2 regions of the Actinospica robiniae DSM 44927 genome follow, and region 2 is predicted to be linked to the other one. Evidence: riboswitches for the same ligand, from Rfam matches in the RefSeq annotation. Region 2 holds a riboswitch; the other holds the start of a gene.

Region 1 (7,578 bases), 6.8 Mb from region 2:
GGCCGGCCTTCTGCAGGCTCACCCCCGCGCCGAGGAAGAGACCGGTGCCGATCGCCCCGCCGATCGCGATCATCCCGATGTGCCGCGGTTGCAGTGTCTTGGCGTATCCGGCGTCGCCCGTGTCGTCCGACTCGGACGAGGGACCGCCGACCTTCACCGCCGTCCGGACCGTCGGATCCGCTGCGGGGTCTCGCTCTGCCGGCTGTCGCACTCCAGCAAGCCTGGCATAACGGATATATCCGTCTGGACCGGACACGCCGTCCGCGCGAACCGGGGCTTACGTGCGTTCAGAGCTTGCGGAAAAGCCGCGCTTCCTCGGCCGCCGCGCGGACCGCTTGGAGGTCCCCGCCCGCGGACGCGGTGACCACCGCGGCCACGGCGCCCTCGACGAAGGGTGCGTCGGCCAGCACGGCTCCGGGCCGGTCAGGCTCATCGCCGACGCCCTCGTCCAGCAAGGTCTTGACGGTCAGCAGGGCGCTGCCGAGGTCGCCGAGCAGCAGCACGCCGGCGCCGCGGTCGGCTTCGCGCACGGCCTGCTCGATCCGGCCGTAGCTGGTGCCGAGGCTGCCGTCGTCCATGCCGCCGGCGGCGATCACCGGCACCTGGTCGCCGCCGAGTTCGCGCACGAGTTCGGCGAGACCTTCGGCGAGGCGCTCGCTGTGCGAGACAAGGACGACACCAACCAGCTTCACGGTGCCCGACCCTATCATCACGACCTGGTCAGCGCGGCGTGTCGGGGTTGACTCCGGCGGCCGCAGGGTTTTGCGGGGTCCGCGGCACCGGCGGTGCGTCCGTCAGGCGGCGGCGTCGGCCAGGGTCCGCCACAGCAGCGCCGTCGAGACCGCGCCCGGATCCAGGTGGCCCTCGCTGCGTTCGCCGAGGTAACTGGCCCGGCCCTTGCGCGCCCGCAGCGGAGCCGTCTCCTGCGCGCCCTCTTCGGCGGCGCGGGCCGCGAGGTCCAGCGCCTGGCCGGGCAGCAGGCCGTCCTCGGCGGCGGCCCGAAGTGCCTCGACCGCGGGAGTGAACGCGTCGAGCATCGTCTTGTCGCCGACGCTCGCGCCGCCCAGTCTCGCCAAGGCCTCGAGCCCGGCCGCGAACGCCGCCGCGAGGGCCGGCACGTCCGCCGACTCCGCGTCGCCCAGAGCCTTGCCGGCGGCACGGAAGACGCTGCCGTACAACGGCCCGGAGGCGCCGCCCACGGTCGAGATCAGCTGACGGCCGGTCAGCTGCAGCGTCGCTCCCGGCGTCGCCGGGGGCTCCTGCGCCAGCTTCGCGGCCACCGCGGCGAACCCGCGCTTGAGGTTCGTGCCGTGGTCCCCGTCGCCGATCGCCGAGTCGAGCTCGGTCAGCCGGGGCGCCTCCTTCGCCACGGCGTCGGCCGCGGCCGTGAGCCAGGCCACGAACAGCGCCGCGTCGAGTCCGTCTTTGTCCCGCATCGTCACCTCGGTCACCGTCCCCACCGCAGCGCCGGCGTCTGCACCGGCGCGTCCCACAAAGCCACCAGTTCCGGTTCGGCCCGGCACACCGTCACCGAGAAGCCGGGCATGTCCAGGCTGGTGATGTAGTCGCCGACCAGGTTGCGCACCACGCGCACGCCGCGCCGGTCCAGCGCCCGCACCACCTCCGCGTAGACGACGTAGAGCTCGAGCAGCGGGCTCGCGCCCATGCCGTTGAGCAGCACCATCGCGTCGCCGCGGAAGTCGAGGTCGGCGCACACCGCCTCCACCGCGATCTCGGCCAGCTCGCTCGCCGGGGCGTAGCGCGCGCGGCGGCGGCCGGGCTCGCCGTGGATGCCGACGCCGAGTTCGATCTCGTCCTCGCCCAGCTCGAAGCCGGGCCGGCCGGCGGCCGGCGTGGTGCACGGGCCGAGCGCGATCCCGAACGAGCGGCAGACCGCGTTCGTCCGTTCGGCCACCGCCGCCACCTCGTCCAGCCCGGCGCCGCGTTCCGCCGCGGCCCCCGCGTGCTTCTCCGCGAACAGGGTCGCGCCGGTGCCGCGCCGCCCGGCGGTGTAGAGCGAGTCCTCGACTGCGACGTCGTCGTCGATCAGCACCGAGCGGGAGGCGATGCCCTCGTCCTCGAGCAGATCCGCGGCGAGCTGGAAGTTGAGCACGTCGCCGGTGTAGTTCTTCACCAGGAACAGCACCCCGCCGCCGGTGTCCGCGGCCTGCGCCGCGGCCAGCATCTGGTCCGGCACCGGCGAGGTGAACACCTCCCCGGGGCAGGCCGCGTCGAGCATGCCGAAACCGACGTAACCGGCGTGCAGGGGTTCGTGGCCTGATCCGCCGCCGGAGATCAGCGCGGGCTTGCCCGCGGCGCCCGGCTCGGCCCGAAGTACGATCCGCCGCTCGGCGTCCACCCGCAGGCCCGGGTGCGCGGCGGCGAGCCCGGCCAGGGCATCGGCGACCACCGTCTCCGGCGAGTTGATCAGCATCTTCATGGTGCCCCATTCTGCCGTGCGGGCCCGGCGGCGCGGTAGGCGCCGCGTGCGCCGGATCGGCGCGCCGGGCGGTGCGGCTATGCTCTTACCCGTCGGCCCCGCAGGAATCCGGTGCGAATCCGGAACGGTCCCGCCACTGTCAGCCCCCGTACGCCGAGCGCGTCGCGGGCGAGTCAGGAACTGCGCCCGGCACGTATGACTGTCGCTACGAACGGGCGTGGGCTCCCGGGTAGGAGTGGATCGGCGCTGTGCTGCGTTTCCCTTTTTCGGCCGTGCTCGGGCAGGACGAGCTGCGGCTTGCTTTGATCCTCAACGCGATCCATCCCGCCGTGGGCGGGGTGCTGGTGCGCGGCGAGAAGGGCACTGCCAAATCGACCATGGTGCGCGCGCTGGCCGCGGTGCTGCCGCAGGTCGAGGTCGTGCCCGGTTGCCGCTTCTCGTGCGAGCCGGCCGCGCCGGACGAGCAGTGCCCGGACGGGCCGCACGGCTCTGAGCCCGCCGGCGAGAGCGCGGCACTGCGGGCGGCGCGCCTGGTCGAACTGCCGGTCGGCGCGTCTGAAGATCGGCTCACCGGCGCCCTGGACCTCGAGCGCGCCCTCGGTCGCGGCGAGGCGGCGTTCCAGCCGGGGCTGCTGGCGGCCTCGCACCGCGGTGTGCTGTACGTGGACGAAGTCAACCTGCTGCCGGACCACCTCGTCGACGTGCTGCTGGACGCGGCCGCGATGGGCGAGGCACACGTGGAGCGTGACGGCGTGTCAGTCCGGCACGCGGCCCGGTTCCTGCTGGTGGGCACGATGAACCCGGAGGAGGGCGAGCTGCGGCCGCAGCTGCTCGACCGCTTCGGCCTGACGGTGGACGTGGCGGCCAGCCGCGACCCGAAGCAGCGCGCCGAGGTGGTGCGCCGCCGTCTGGCGTACGAGGCGGATCCGGAGGGTTTCTGCGCGCGCTGGGACGAGGCGGACGCGGAGGTCGGCCGGCGGATAGCGGCTGCCCGCGCAGTGCTGCGGGCTGTGGAGCTGCCGGACGCGGAGCTGGAGCGGATCGCGCGGGTCTGCGCCGAGTTCGAAGTGGACGGCATGCGGGCGGACCTGGTGACCGCGCGCGCCGCGGTGGCGCTGGCCGCCTGGCGCGGCCGGCCGGCGGTGACCGCCGAGGAGGTGCGCGACGCGGCGCGGCTCGCCCTGCCGCACCGCCGGCGCCGCAACCCCTTCGACGCGCCGGGGCTGGACGAGAAGCAGCTCGAGCAGGCGTGCGCGGATCCGGAGGGCGGCGGCGGCGGAGACGGGCCGGACGGCGGTCCGGGCGGCGCGGGACCTGACGGCGGCGGCGGTGAGGGCGGCGCCGGGAACGGCGGCGGCGAGGGCGGTCCGGGGCCGGATAACAGGCCCAACGCCCCGCGAGGGTCGGGGGCTGGTACTGATGACGGCGCTGGGAACCGACCCACGCCTCCGCCCCCTTCCGGCGACTCCGGTGCTGATGCGCCGTCAAAGGGAGGGCCCGGAGCCGGTGAGCAGGCTGCCGTCGCCGCCGGCGCGACGTATCGGACGCGGCTTTTCGCGGTTCCGGGGGTCGGCGACGGGGTGCCGGGGCGACGGTCGGCTGGACGCTCGCGCGGGCGGGGGCGGACGGTCGGGGCCGAGCTGCCTGCTTCCGGCGGGACGTTCGGGCGAGTGATCCACTTTCCGGCGACGATGCGGGCGGCGGCTGTCCGACAGGCCGCAACCGCTACGTATCCAGTCGATCCGACCGCGAGCCGCGGCGCTGCCCTCAGCTTCCTGCCTTCCGACCTGCGCACGGCGGTGCGGCGCGACCGTGAGGGCAACCTCGTCCTTTTCGCCGTCGACGCCTCCGGCTCCATGGCGGCACGCTCGCGCATGTCCGCCGTCAAAGGCGCCGTGCTCTCGCTCCTGCTCGACGCCTATCAGCGCCGCGACAAGGTCGGGCTGATCACCTTCCGCGGCTCGTCCGCCACGCTCGTCCTGCCGCCCACCGGCTCCGTCGAGGCCGCGGCCGCGCGGCTCGCCGCCGTTCCGACCGGCGGGCGCACGCCGCTCGCCTCGGGGCTGCTGCTCTCGCACACCGTCGTGCAGCGCGAGCGGTTGCGCGATCCGCGGCGGCGCGCGCTGCTCGTGCTGGTCACGGACGGGCGCGCGACCGGGTCGGGCACGGCTCTGGCCGACGCCCGGCGTGCCGCGGAACTGCTCGGGTCCGCCGGCGTGGCCTGCGTGGTCGTGGATTGCGAAACCGGGCCGGTGCGGCTGGGGCTGGCCGCAGACCTGGCCTTCCGGCTCGGCGGGGAGCACGTGCCGATGGGCTCGGTCTCCGCCGCGGCGCTCGACCACCTCGTGCGAAAGGCGGCCTGACATGCCCCAGGGCAAGCCCGTATACGTCCCGGAGGACGGCCTGACCACCCGTCAGCGCCGCGCGCTGCCGCTGACGGTGGTGCACACCGGCCACGGCAAGGGCAAGACCACGGCCGCCTTCGGCCTGGCGCTGCGGGCGTGGAACGCCGGGTGGCCGATCGGGGTGTTCCAGTTCGTCAAGAGCGCGAAGTGGAAGATCGGCGAGGAGCCGGCGTTCAAGGCGCTCGGGGCTGTGCACGAGCAGACCGGGCAGGGCGCGCCGGTGGCCTGGCACAAGATGGGCGAGGGCTGGAGCTGGCTGATCCAGGACCTGCATTCGGACCCTGAATTGCAGGCGGACAACGCGCGGGCCGGCTGGGAGCAGATCAAGCGGGACCTTGCCGCCGAGACCTACCGGCTCTACCTGCTCGACGAGTTCACCTACCCGATGACCTGGGGCTGGGTGGACGTGGACGAGGTGGTCGCGGTGCTGCGCGCCCGGCCGGGGACCCAGCACGTGATCATCACCGGCCGCGATGCCGCGCCCGCGCTGCTCGAGTGCGCGGATCTGGTGACGGAGATGACGAAGGTCAAGCATCCGATGGACGCCGGGCGCAAGGGGCAGAAGGGCATCGAATGGTGACGGTCTCCGCCGTGCCGCGGGTGCTGATCGCGGCACCGGCGTCCGGGCACGGGAAGACGACGGTCGCCACCGGGCTGATCGCGGTGCTGGCGCGGCGGGGGCGGCGGGTGGCGCCGTTCAAGGTCGGGCCGGACTACATCGACCCGGGCTACCACGCGCTGGCCGCGGGCCGGCCGGGCCGGAACCTGGACCCCTTCCTGGTCGGCGAGTACCGGATGGTCGGTGTCTTCGGGCACGGCACCGCCGGCGCCGACATCGCCGTCATCGAGGGCGTGATGGGGCTGTACGACGGCGCTGTCGGACGCGGCGAGCTGGCTTCGAGTGCCCAGGTGGCCGTGCTGACCGGCTCGCCGGTGGTGCTGGTCGTGGACGCGACCGCGCAGGGGCGTTCGGTGGCCGCGCTGGTGGACGGGTTCCGCGGGTTCGACCGCCGGGTGCGGCTCGCCGGGGTCGTGCTCAACCGGGTCGGGTCGGCGCGGCACCGCGAGATCCTGGCGGCGGCGCTGGAGGAGATCGGCGTTCCGCTGCTCGGGGTGCTGCATCGCAGCGACGCGGCGGCGACTCCGTCCCGTCATCTCGGGCTGGTTCCGGCGGCCGAGCGGGCGCCGGACGCGCTGGCCACGGTGGACGCGCTGGCCGACCTGGTCGCCACGCACGTCGACGTGGACCGGATCGAGCGGATCGCGGCGAGCGCGGCGCAGGTGGCCGCGGAGGAGACGTGGTCGCCGGAGCTCGCGATCGGCGAGCTCGGCGGCCCGGTGGCGTGCCGGACGCGCCCGGTGGTGGCGGTGGCCGGGGGCGCGGCGTTCACGTTCTCCTACGCGGAGCACGCCGAGCTGCTCAGGGCCGCCGGCGCCGAGGTCGTGTCGTTCGACCCGCTGCGGGACGAGGCGCTGCCTGACGGCACGTCGGCTGTGGTGATCGGCGGCGGTTTCCCGGAGGTCTACGCGTCGCAGCTGGCTGAGAACGCGGCGCTGCTCGGCGCCGTCCGACGGTTCGCGGACTCGGGCGGCGTGATCGCGGCCGAGTGCGCCGGGCTGCTGTACCTCGCCAAGAAGCTCGACGGCGTGCCGATGTGCGGGGTGGTGGACGCCGAGGCGCGGATGAGCGAGCGGCTGACGCTCGGGTACCGTGAGGCGGTGGCCGGCACGGACTCGGTGCTGAGCCCGACCGGCACGCGCGTGAACGGGCACGAGTTCCATCGCACGGTCCTGACACCTGGCTCCAGCCCTCAGCCGGCCTGGTTCTGGCGCGGCTCCGAGGGCGAGAAGGTCGCGGAGGGCTTCGGGGCCGGCCGCGTGCACGCCTCCTACCTGCACCTGCACTGGGCGGGAGCGCCGGAGATCCCGCGCCGCATCGTCGCCGCGGCCGCCGAGTACGCGGGTGATGCGGCATGAGCAGGACGCTGATCGGCGTGGGTGTGGGCCCGGGAGATCCGGAACTGGTGACGCTCAAGGCGTTGCGGACATTGGGCGAAGCCGACGTGGTGTTCGCCCCGTCAACGGACCCTGATCGGCTCTCCAGGGCCGAGGAGATCGTGACCGAGGCGGCACACGTCGCCGTCCGCCGGCTGGTGTTCGCGCTCGACGACCGCGGTGGGGTGACCAAGCGGCGCTCCACTGCCTGGGACGACGCGGCCCGAGCGGTGCTGCAGGCTTTCGACGACGGCGCCAGCCGCGTCGTGTTCGTCACGCTCGGCGATCCGAACGTCTACTCGACCTTCGGCTACCTCGCGCAGACGGTCGCCGCGGTGGACGCCTCGGTGCGGATCGAGACCGTCGCCGGGGTGACCGCGATGCAGGATCTTGCGGCGCGTGCGGCCGTGCGGCTGGCCGAGGGCCGCGAGTCGTTGACGCTCGTGCCCGCCACGGCCGGGCTGGCCGAAGTCACGTCTGCGCTGGAGGGCGGCGGCACAGTCGTCATCTACAAAGGCGGCCGGTCGATGCGCGAGCTCGTCGCGCTCGTCAAGGCGCGCGGCCGTGCGGCGGAGGCGGTGCTCGGCAGTGAACTCGGGCTTCCGGACGAGCGGATAGTGCCGTTGGCCGACTGGGACGAGGAACGCGCCTCGTATTTCACGACCCTGATCGTCCCCGCGGCGCGCCGGGGGAGAGGGAGAGCGCTGTGAGCGGCGGCAAGGTCACCTTCATCGGCGC
Region 2 (7,578 bases):
TGCGGGGCGACGGGACGACGTGGAATGCGGGATGACGGGGAGACGCTGCGACGCAGTGACACGGCCTTGCAGCGGAGCGGGCAGTGCGGTTGGTTGTGCGAGGAGGCGCGAGTCGCGGCTAAGGCGTAGCGGGGTAACGGGGTAACGGGGTTGCGATGTCGCGGGAACGGAGCAGGGGCGCCGCGTGTCAATCAACGCCCTTGCATCCGTCCCGTCCCGTCCCGCCTCAGCCCGCCGCCCCGTCCGATCACCACTCAGGCTTCTGGACCGCCATGCATGCGTTGCTGTCGCCGGCGTTCGTCTCGTGCGAGCTCAGCGGTGCGGAGGACGCTACGGCGGTGGAGCTGCCGCCTGCGCCTCCTGACGACGTGGCCGTGCTGAACATGTCCCCGGTCTTCCAGTCCTGGCCGATCACCACGGTGACCTGGGTGTAGTCCGCTGATTCGTGCATCGACGAGCTCGGTATGCCGAGTGCTTGGGCGACTGCGGCGGCGGAGTCGGCGCGGTTGGAGGGGTAGTACAGAGCCGTGGTGGCGCGCACGGCGGCGGTTTGGGGGATGATGTTGGCGCTGGTGAAGCCGGCGCTCACGAGTACCTGGGCGATGGCACCGGCTCGGCCGTTCTGGCCGCTGCCGTTCTCCACCACTGCGTGGACGGTGGACGTGACGACGTTGGCGGCGTTCGGGCCGCTGGTGGACGCGCCGCCCGCTGAGGACGCCGTCGCGGAAGCTCCTGCCTTACCGCTGCCGCTTCCGCTCCCGCTGCCAGTTCCGTCGCCGCTGCCCGCCTTCGACCCGGACGTGTACGACGTGTCGGACTTGATCGCGGCGAACATCTGGTCGGCGGCCGGCTGGGAGAACTGGAGTTGCTCTTTCCAGGCCGCGTTGGTGCCCGAGTAGTCGTCCGTCGGCACCGAGAGCATGGTGATCCGGTTCGCGGGTACCTTGCCGAGTTCTTGGGCGAGGGAGAGCAGGCTCGTGATCGAGGAGAGCTTCGGGTCCACCGTCAGCGACTTGGTCGCCGCGTCGGCCACTGAATACAGCGTGCTGACGTGGGTGAGGGACTCGTTCGCCGAGAGCTTGCGGAAGAGCGCGGCCAGGAACATGTGCTGGGCCTGCTCGCGGTAGCGCTCGTCGGGGAAGGCGTGGCGGGTGCGCAGCCAGGCGAGTGCCTGCTGGCCTTGGATGACGCTCGTCCCCTTGGGGAGCTTCAGGTGCGAGTACGAGTCGTAGATGTTGTTGGTCACGCAGACCGGCACGCCGCCGAGGGCGTTGGACATGGTGACCACGCCGGACATGTCGATCTCGATGAAGTGGTCGATCGTGAGGCCGGTGAGGTCGTTGACGGCCTGCACCGCGCAGGACGGGCCGCCGCTGAGGGCGGCGTTCATCAGGCCTCTGGTCGCGTGGGCGCAGGAGGGCAGGTCCACGATCGAGTCGCGGGGGATCGACATGATCGTCATGTTCGAGCGGTCGGCCGCCACGTGCATGACCATGAGGGTGTCCGCGGTGGACTCGGTGTCGTCGCAGGCTCCGCCCAGGTGGCAGTCCGCGGCGTCGAGGCGGGCGGAGTTGCCGAGCAGCAGGATGTTCATGGCGGTGCGGCCGAACTGGTCGGGTATCTCCGGGGCCTGCGTCACGTCGTTGGGGAGCAGCGAACTGGACTTGATGTTGCCGTTGAGGTGGACGTAGACGTAGCCGCCCACGCCCGCGGTCGCGACCAGCAGCCCGGCCAGGGAGAAACCGACGTATCTTAGCGCCCTGCGCTTGCCGCTACGGCTGCTACGGCCGCGGCGGCGGTTGGGGCGGTTGGACTGGGCGGCACGGCGGGGGTTCTGGCCGGCTGAGCTGCGGGAACGTAGGGGCGGGTCGATCTCGTCGAGGTCCGGATCCCGGTTGACGTATGTGTCATCGCGCCCGTGCATGTGCCGCTCCCACCCCACCCATTCGCCTGTTCAAGGCTGTTCAAGCCCGTCATCTTCGCCTGTGACGACGCCGGAGTATGGAGCTCCGGTTGCCGGGGCAAGTCCACTGGGTGTCGATTGGCCCGCGACGTGCGGCTTCGGGTCGGGCGAGACTCGCGGCATGGACGGAACGCGGGTGGCGGTGGTGACCTTCGACGGGTTCAACGAGCTGGACAGCTTCATCGCCTCCGCTCTGATCAATCGGTGCGGAAATGACGGTTTGGCGGCTTTCATCACGACGCCGAGTCCGGTGGTGACGTCGATGAACGGCGTCGAGGTGCGGGGGCAGCGGCCGCTGGAGTTCGTTACCGACGCGGACGTGGTGCTGATCGGCAGCGGGGTGAGGACGCGGGACGTGGTGGCGGACGACGGGTTGATCAGCACCCTCCGCCTCGATCCGGAACGCCAGCTGATCGGATCGCAGTGTTCTGGCGCGCTGGTGCTGGCGCGGCTCGGCCTGGTCGGTGGGGACAGGCCGGTCTGCACGGATTCGAAGAGCCGGCCGTTCGTCGAGGCCTGCGATGTGAAGGTGCTGGACGAGCCGTTCCACGCCGACGGGAACGTGGCCACGGCGGGCGGGTGTCTCGCGTCTCAGTACCTCGCCGCATGGGTCATCGCGCGGACGCTAGGGGTGGCGGCGGCGCGCGCGGTTTTGGCGTACGTGGCGCCCGTCGGGGAGGAACGGGAGACGATCGAGCGGGTGCTGGGGAGAGTCGAGCGGACGCTCGGAACGGTCGTCGAATCCTGAGGCGAGCCCGACATGTTGGGTGTGACTTTCGTGCGGCTACAAGATATGGTGTCTGACGCAGCTGGTTCGGCCGATCCTCAGGGGCGGCCGAGGAAAGAGGGAACCCGGTGTGAGTCCGGGACTGCCCCGCAGCGGTGAGTGGGAACGACCGCCGTCGTACACACTGGGTGCCCGCGTCGCGCACGCGCAGCCTGGGAAGTGACGGCCAGTAGATTCCGGGGTTTTCCGGCTTCGTCCGGATCCGGGTGCCCGCGAGTCCGAAGACCTGCCAGCGGTGCCGCGTCCGTCCCCGGGCGCGGCCGTCCGGAGCCGCGTGGGTCGGCTGACGGCGTGTCGGAACCGACGGGGCGTCTTCTCGTGCTGCCCGCTGATCCGTTCCACCCGCTCGTCGTGTGCCCCGCGTGTGCTGCGGACCGTACTTCGGACGCGCGAGGAGCAAGCAGTGACGGTCGGGCAGGTCGGGCAGATCGAAAAAGCCGGGCGGGTCGGGCAGGTCGAGGACGCGGTGGCGCGGTGGGCGCGGGATCTGCCCGACGTCGATCCGGCGCGGGTGGTGCGCAAGACGCTCGGCGGGCTCAACGAGGGCGCCGACCGGGCGGAGGCGGTCCGGCTCGCGGTGCAGTGCGCGGCGGAGCTGATCGGGGAGGAGCCGCAGTACTCGAAGCTGGCCGCGCGGCTGCTGTCCGAGGTCGTCGCGGACGAGGCGGCGGCGCATGGGGCCGACGGCTTCAGCGCGTCGATCGCGCTCGGGCACGCCGAGGGCCTGATCGGGGACGAGACGGCCGCGTTCGTGAAGGCGCATGCCGAGGAGCTGGATGCGGCGGTGGACGCAGCCGGCGATCTGCGCTTCGAGTACTTCGGGCTGCGGACCGTCTACGACCGCTACCTGCTGCGCCACCCGGTGGCCCGGGACGTCATCGAGACTCCGCAGTTCTTTCTCTTGCGCGTGTCGTGCGGGCTCTCGCGGACGGTGGAGGAGGCGGTCGGGTTCTACCGGCTGATGTCGTCGCTGGCGTACCTGCCGAGTTCGCCGACGCTGTTCAACTCCGGCACGCGGCACACGCAGATGTCCTCCTGCTACCTCGTCGACTCTCCGCGTGACGAGCTGGACTCCATCTATGCGCGCTACCACCAGGTCGCGCGGCTCTCGAAGTTCGCCGGGGGCATCGGGATCGCGTTCTCGCGGGTGCGCTCGCGCGGCGCGCTGATCCGGAGCACCAACGGCCGGTCGAACGGGATCGTGCCGTTCCTGCGCACGCTCGACGCGTCGGTGGCGGCGGTCAACCAGGGCGGCCGGCGCAAGGGCGCGGCCTGCGTGTACCTCGAGCCGTGGCACCCGGACATCGAGGAGTTCCTGCAGTTGCGGGACAACACCGGCGAGGACGCCCGGCGCACCCACAACCTGAACCTGGCCAACTGGATCCCGGACGAGTTCATGCGCCGCGTCGAGGAGGACGGGCTGTGGTCGCTGATCGATCCGGATCAGGTTCCTGAACTGCCCGATCTGTGGGGCGAGGAGTTCGACGCGGCGTACCGGGCGGCCGAGGCCGAGGGGCGGTACGTTCGGCAGGTGAGCGCGCGCGAGCTGTACGGGAAGATGATGCGCACGCTCGCGCAGACCGGCAACGGCTGGATGACCTTCAAGGACGCCGCCAACCGCCTCTGCAACCAGACCGGGCGGCCCGGAAATACCGTGCACCTGTCTAATCTGTGCACCGAGATCATCGAGGTCTCCTCCGACGCCGAGACGGCCGTGTGCAACCTCGGGTCGATCAACCTCGCGGCGCATCTGACCGAGGCGCGCGACGGGGTCGACTGGGAGAAGTTGCGCGCGACCGTGCGCACGGCGGTTGAGTTCCTCGACCGCGTCATCGACATCAACTACTACCCGAGCGAGCAGACCGCGGCCTCCAACCCGCGCTGGCGGCCGGTGGGCCTCGGCGTGATGGGGCTTCAGGACGTCTTCTTCGCGCTGCGTCTGCCGTTCGACGACGCGCGGGCCCGCGAGCTGTCGACTCTGGTCTCCGAGGAGATCTACCTGACCGCGCTCGAGACCTCGGCCGGGCTGGCGGAGGACTTCGGCGCTCACCCCGCGTACGCGGAGACCCGGGCGTCGACGGGCGCGCTTCAGCCGGACCTGTGGGGCGTGGCGACCTCGCCCGAACTGGGGGAGCGTTGGGCGGCCGTCCGGGCGCGGGTGGCCGCGACCGGCCTGCGCAACTCGCTGCTGGTCGCCGTCGCGCCGACCGCGACCATCGCTTCGATCGCAGGGTGCTACGAGTGCATCGAGCCGCAGGTGTCCAACCTGTTCAAGCGCGAGACGCTGTCGGGCGAGTTCCTGCAGATCAATACGGCGCTGGTGCAGGAGCTCAAGGACTTGGGGCTCTGGACGTCGGCGATCCGCGAGGCGATCAAGCGTGCGGAGGGGTCGGTGCAGTCGATCCCGGTGCTGCCGGACGAAGTAAAGGAGCTGTACCGCACGGCGTGGGAGCTGCCGCAGCGCGCGCTGATCGACCTGGCGGTGGCGCGCGGGCCGTTCGTGGACCAGTCGCAGTCGCTGAACCTGTTCCTGGCGGCTCCGACCATCGGCAAGCTCTCCTCGATGTACATGTACGCGTGGAAGTCGGGCCTCAAGTCGACCTATTATCTGCGTTCCCGGCCGGCCACGCGCATCCAGCAGGCGACGGTTGCCGCCCAGGGCGCCGCGCCCGAGATCGAGTCGATCCCGGTGGACGCGGCCGTCGCGTGCTCGCTGGAGAACCCCGAAGCCTGCGAGGCCTGCCAGTGACCGCCGTAGACGAGGTGGACGCGAACACAGCCCCCGCAACTTTCAAGGAGACCCCGCACATGCTGCTCGACCCGGGCATGGATCTGACGCTGCGCCCGATGCGCTACCCGCACTTCTTCGACCGCTTCCGCGACGCGATCAAGAACACGTGGACGGTGGAGGAGGTGGACCTGCACGAGGACCTGACGGATCTGGGCCGGCTCTCCGCGGCCGAGCGGCACCTGGTCTCGCGGCTGGTGGCGTTCTTCGCCACCGGCGACACCATCGTCGCGAACAACCTCGTGCTCAACCTCTACCAGCACGTCAACAGCCCCGAGGGGCGGCTGTACCTGTCCCGGCAGCTGTTCGAAGAGGCCGTGCACGTGCAGTTCTACCTGAACCTGCTCGACACCTACGTCCCGGACGACGACGAGCGCGCCGCGGCGTTCGCGGCGGTGGAGAACATCCCCTCGATCCGGCGCAAGGCCGACTTCTGCTTCCGCTGGATCGATTCGCTGCACGCCCTGCGCAGCCTCGAGACGAAGGCGGACCGGCGGGCGTTCCTGCTCAACCTGATCTGCTTCGCCGCGTGCATCGAAGGGCTCTTCTTCTACGGGGCCTTCGCCTACGTCTACTTCCTGCGCTCCCGCGGGCTGCTCAACGGCCTGGCTTCGGGGACGAACTGGGTGTTCCGGGACGAGTCGATGCACATGGCGTTCGCCTTCGACGTGGTCGAGACCGTGCGCCGGGAGGAGCCGGACCTGTTCGACGCGGAGATGGCCGAGCAGGTCGGGCAGATGCTGGCTGAGGCCGTGGAGTGCGAGACGCAGTTCGCTGAGGACCTGCTGGGTGCGGGCGTGCCCGGGCTGCCGCTGGCCGACATGCGCGCCTACCTCGAGCACGTCGCCGACCGCCGCCTCGCCCAACTCGGGCTCGCCCCGCGCTACGGCACCGCCAATCCGCTCGCGTTCATGGAGTTGCAGGACGTCCAGGAGCTGTCGAACTTCTTCGAGCGGCGGGTCTCGGCCTACCAGGTCGCGGTCGGCGGGACGGTCTCCTTCGACGACGAGTTCTGACAGCGGGCGCGCACACCGGGCCGGTGGCGGGAACATGGGAAAACGTGTTCCCGTCACCGGCTTCGCCGTTTGATACCTCGGCGCGGGAGATTTTGCGTTCGAAGGCTGATCCAGACCGAGACCTTACCCAAGCGGCTGAGATTTTTGCCTTCTTTGCCGATTCTTGGTGAACCATCACGCTCGGTGAACCGTGGGGAACATGGGATTTCCGCGGGCGCGCCGCTGAATCCCCTGGTCCACCGGGAGTTCTCCGGCGCCGATGGGCCGGTCCGCGAAATAGGTAGAGCAGATACCATATATAGCGGCCCCCGAACCGGCCCCAAGGCACCTGGCCTGACCACATACGACCCCGAATTGAACGACGTCGGGCCGCTGGCGGCGGCGGGGATATTCCGCCATCTGAGATCTCGGACTCCGCTGCGGAGCGGTCGGAAATGTCCCCTATGAGGGCACGAATAAGGCCATCTCATCGTATGCTCCGCTGCTATGCTCCATGCGTTTTCAGGGCCCGGGCTTGCCGTCAGGCTGTTTACTCACAAATCCGGTTCCTGTGGTGGATTCATGGAAGGAAGAAACCCATGGCAGACGTGGCAACCGTTCCCTCGCAGTGGGAGCGGGTCGGCGGCGCGCCGGCGGTTCGGGCCGTGCTCGACCGCTTCTATGTCGACATGCTGGCCGAGCCGCAGCTGGCCGCGTACTTCGCCGACCGGTCCGTGGACAACATCAAGCCGCACCTGGCCGAGGTGCTCAAGGTGGTGCTCGGCGGTCCCGGCGCCAAGGAGCTCGACCTGGCCGCCTACCTCACCGGCGCGCACGCGAACCTGGGTGTCTCCCCCGAGGACTACAAGCGCACCGGCGAGGTGCTGCTCGGCGCGCTCGACGCCTTCGACGTCGAGGCGGACATCGTCTCCACCATCGTCGCGGCCCTCGAGGCGGTCGCGCCCTACGTGATCTCCCCGGCCGCCTGAGCGTCCGCCGACCAGCCGCAGAAAAAGCGAGTAGCTCGTGATCGAACCGGACATAC

What was found. A riboswitch is a leader RNA that binds a small molecule or an ion and turns the genes downstream of it on or off. The one in region 2 is predicted to bind cobalamin.
Region 1: another riboswitch for cobalamin. It lies ahead of ACTRO_RS50540 (VWA domain-containing protein); the one in region 2 lies ahead of ACTRO_RS05330 (ribonucleoside-diphosphate reductase subunit alpha).

Annotation. Positions count from the first base shown of each region.
Region 1 is NZ_KI632511.1:8,011,068-8,018,645, forward strand. It holds gene ACTRO_RS34635 (amino acid permease) at 1-73, opposite strand, end outside; gene dhaM (dihydroxyacetone kinase phosphoryl donor subunit DhaM) at 288-710, opposite strand; gene dhaL (dihydroxyacetone kinase subunit DhaL) at 795-1,436, opposite strand; gene dhaK (dihydroxyacetone kinase subunit DhaK) at 1,448-2,440, opposite strand; cobalamin riboswitch at 2,491-2,643, shown strand; gene ACTRO_RS50540 (VWA domain-containing protein) at 2,689-4,803, shown strand; gene cobO (cob(I)yrinic acid a,c-diamide adenosyltransferase) at 4,805-5,425, shown strand; gene ACTRO_RS34665 (cobyrinic acid a,c-diamide synthase CobB) at 5,419-6,822, shown strand; gene cobI (precorrin-2 C(20)-methyltransferase) at 6,819-7,550, shown strand; gene cobM (precorrin-4 C(11)-methyltransferase) at 7,547-7,578, shown strand, end outside.
Region 2 is NZ_KI632511.1:1,233,785-1,241,362, reverse strand. It holds gene ACTRO_RS05340 (LCP family protein) at 248-1,924, opposite strand; gene ACTRO_RS05335 (DJ-1/PfpI family protein) at 2,085-2,711, shown strand; cobalamin riboswitch at 2,757-2,998, shown strand; gene ACTRO_RS05330 (ribonucleoside-diphosphate reductase subunit alpha) at 3,154-5,499, shown strand; gene ACTRO_RS05325 (ribonucleotide-diphosphate reductase subunit beta) at 5,559-6,554, shown strand; gene ACTRO_RS05320 (group I truncated hemoglobin) at 7,133-7,522, shown strand; gene ACTRO_RS05315 (globin domain-containing protein) at 7,560-7,578, shown strand, end outside.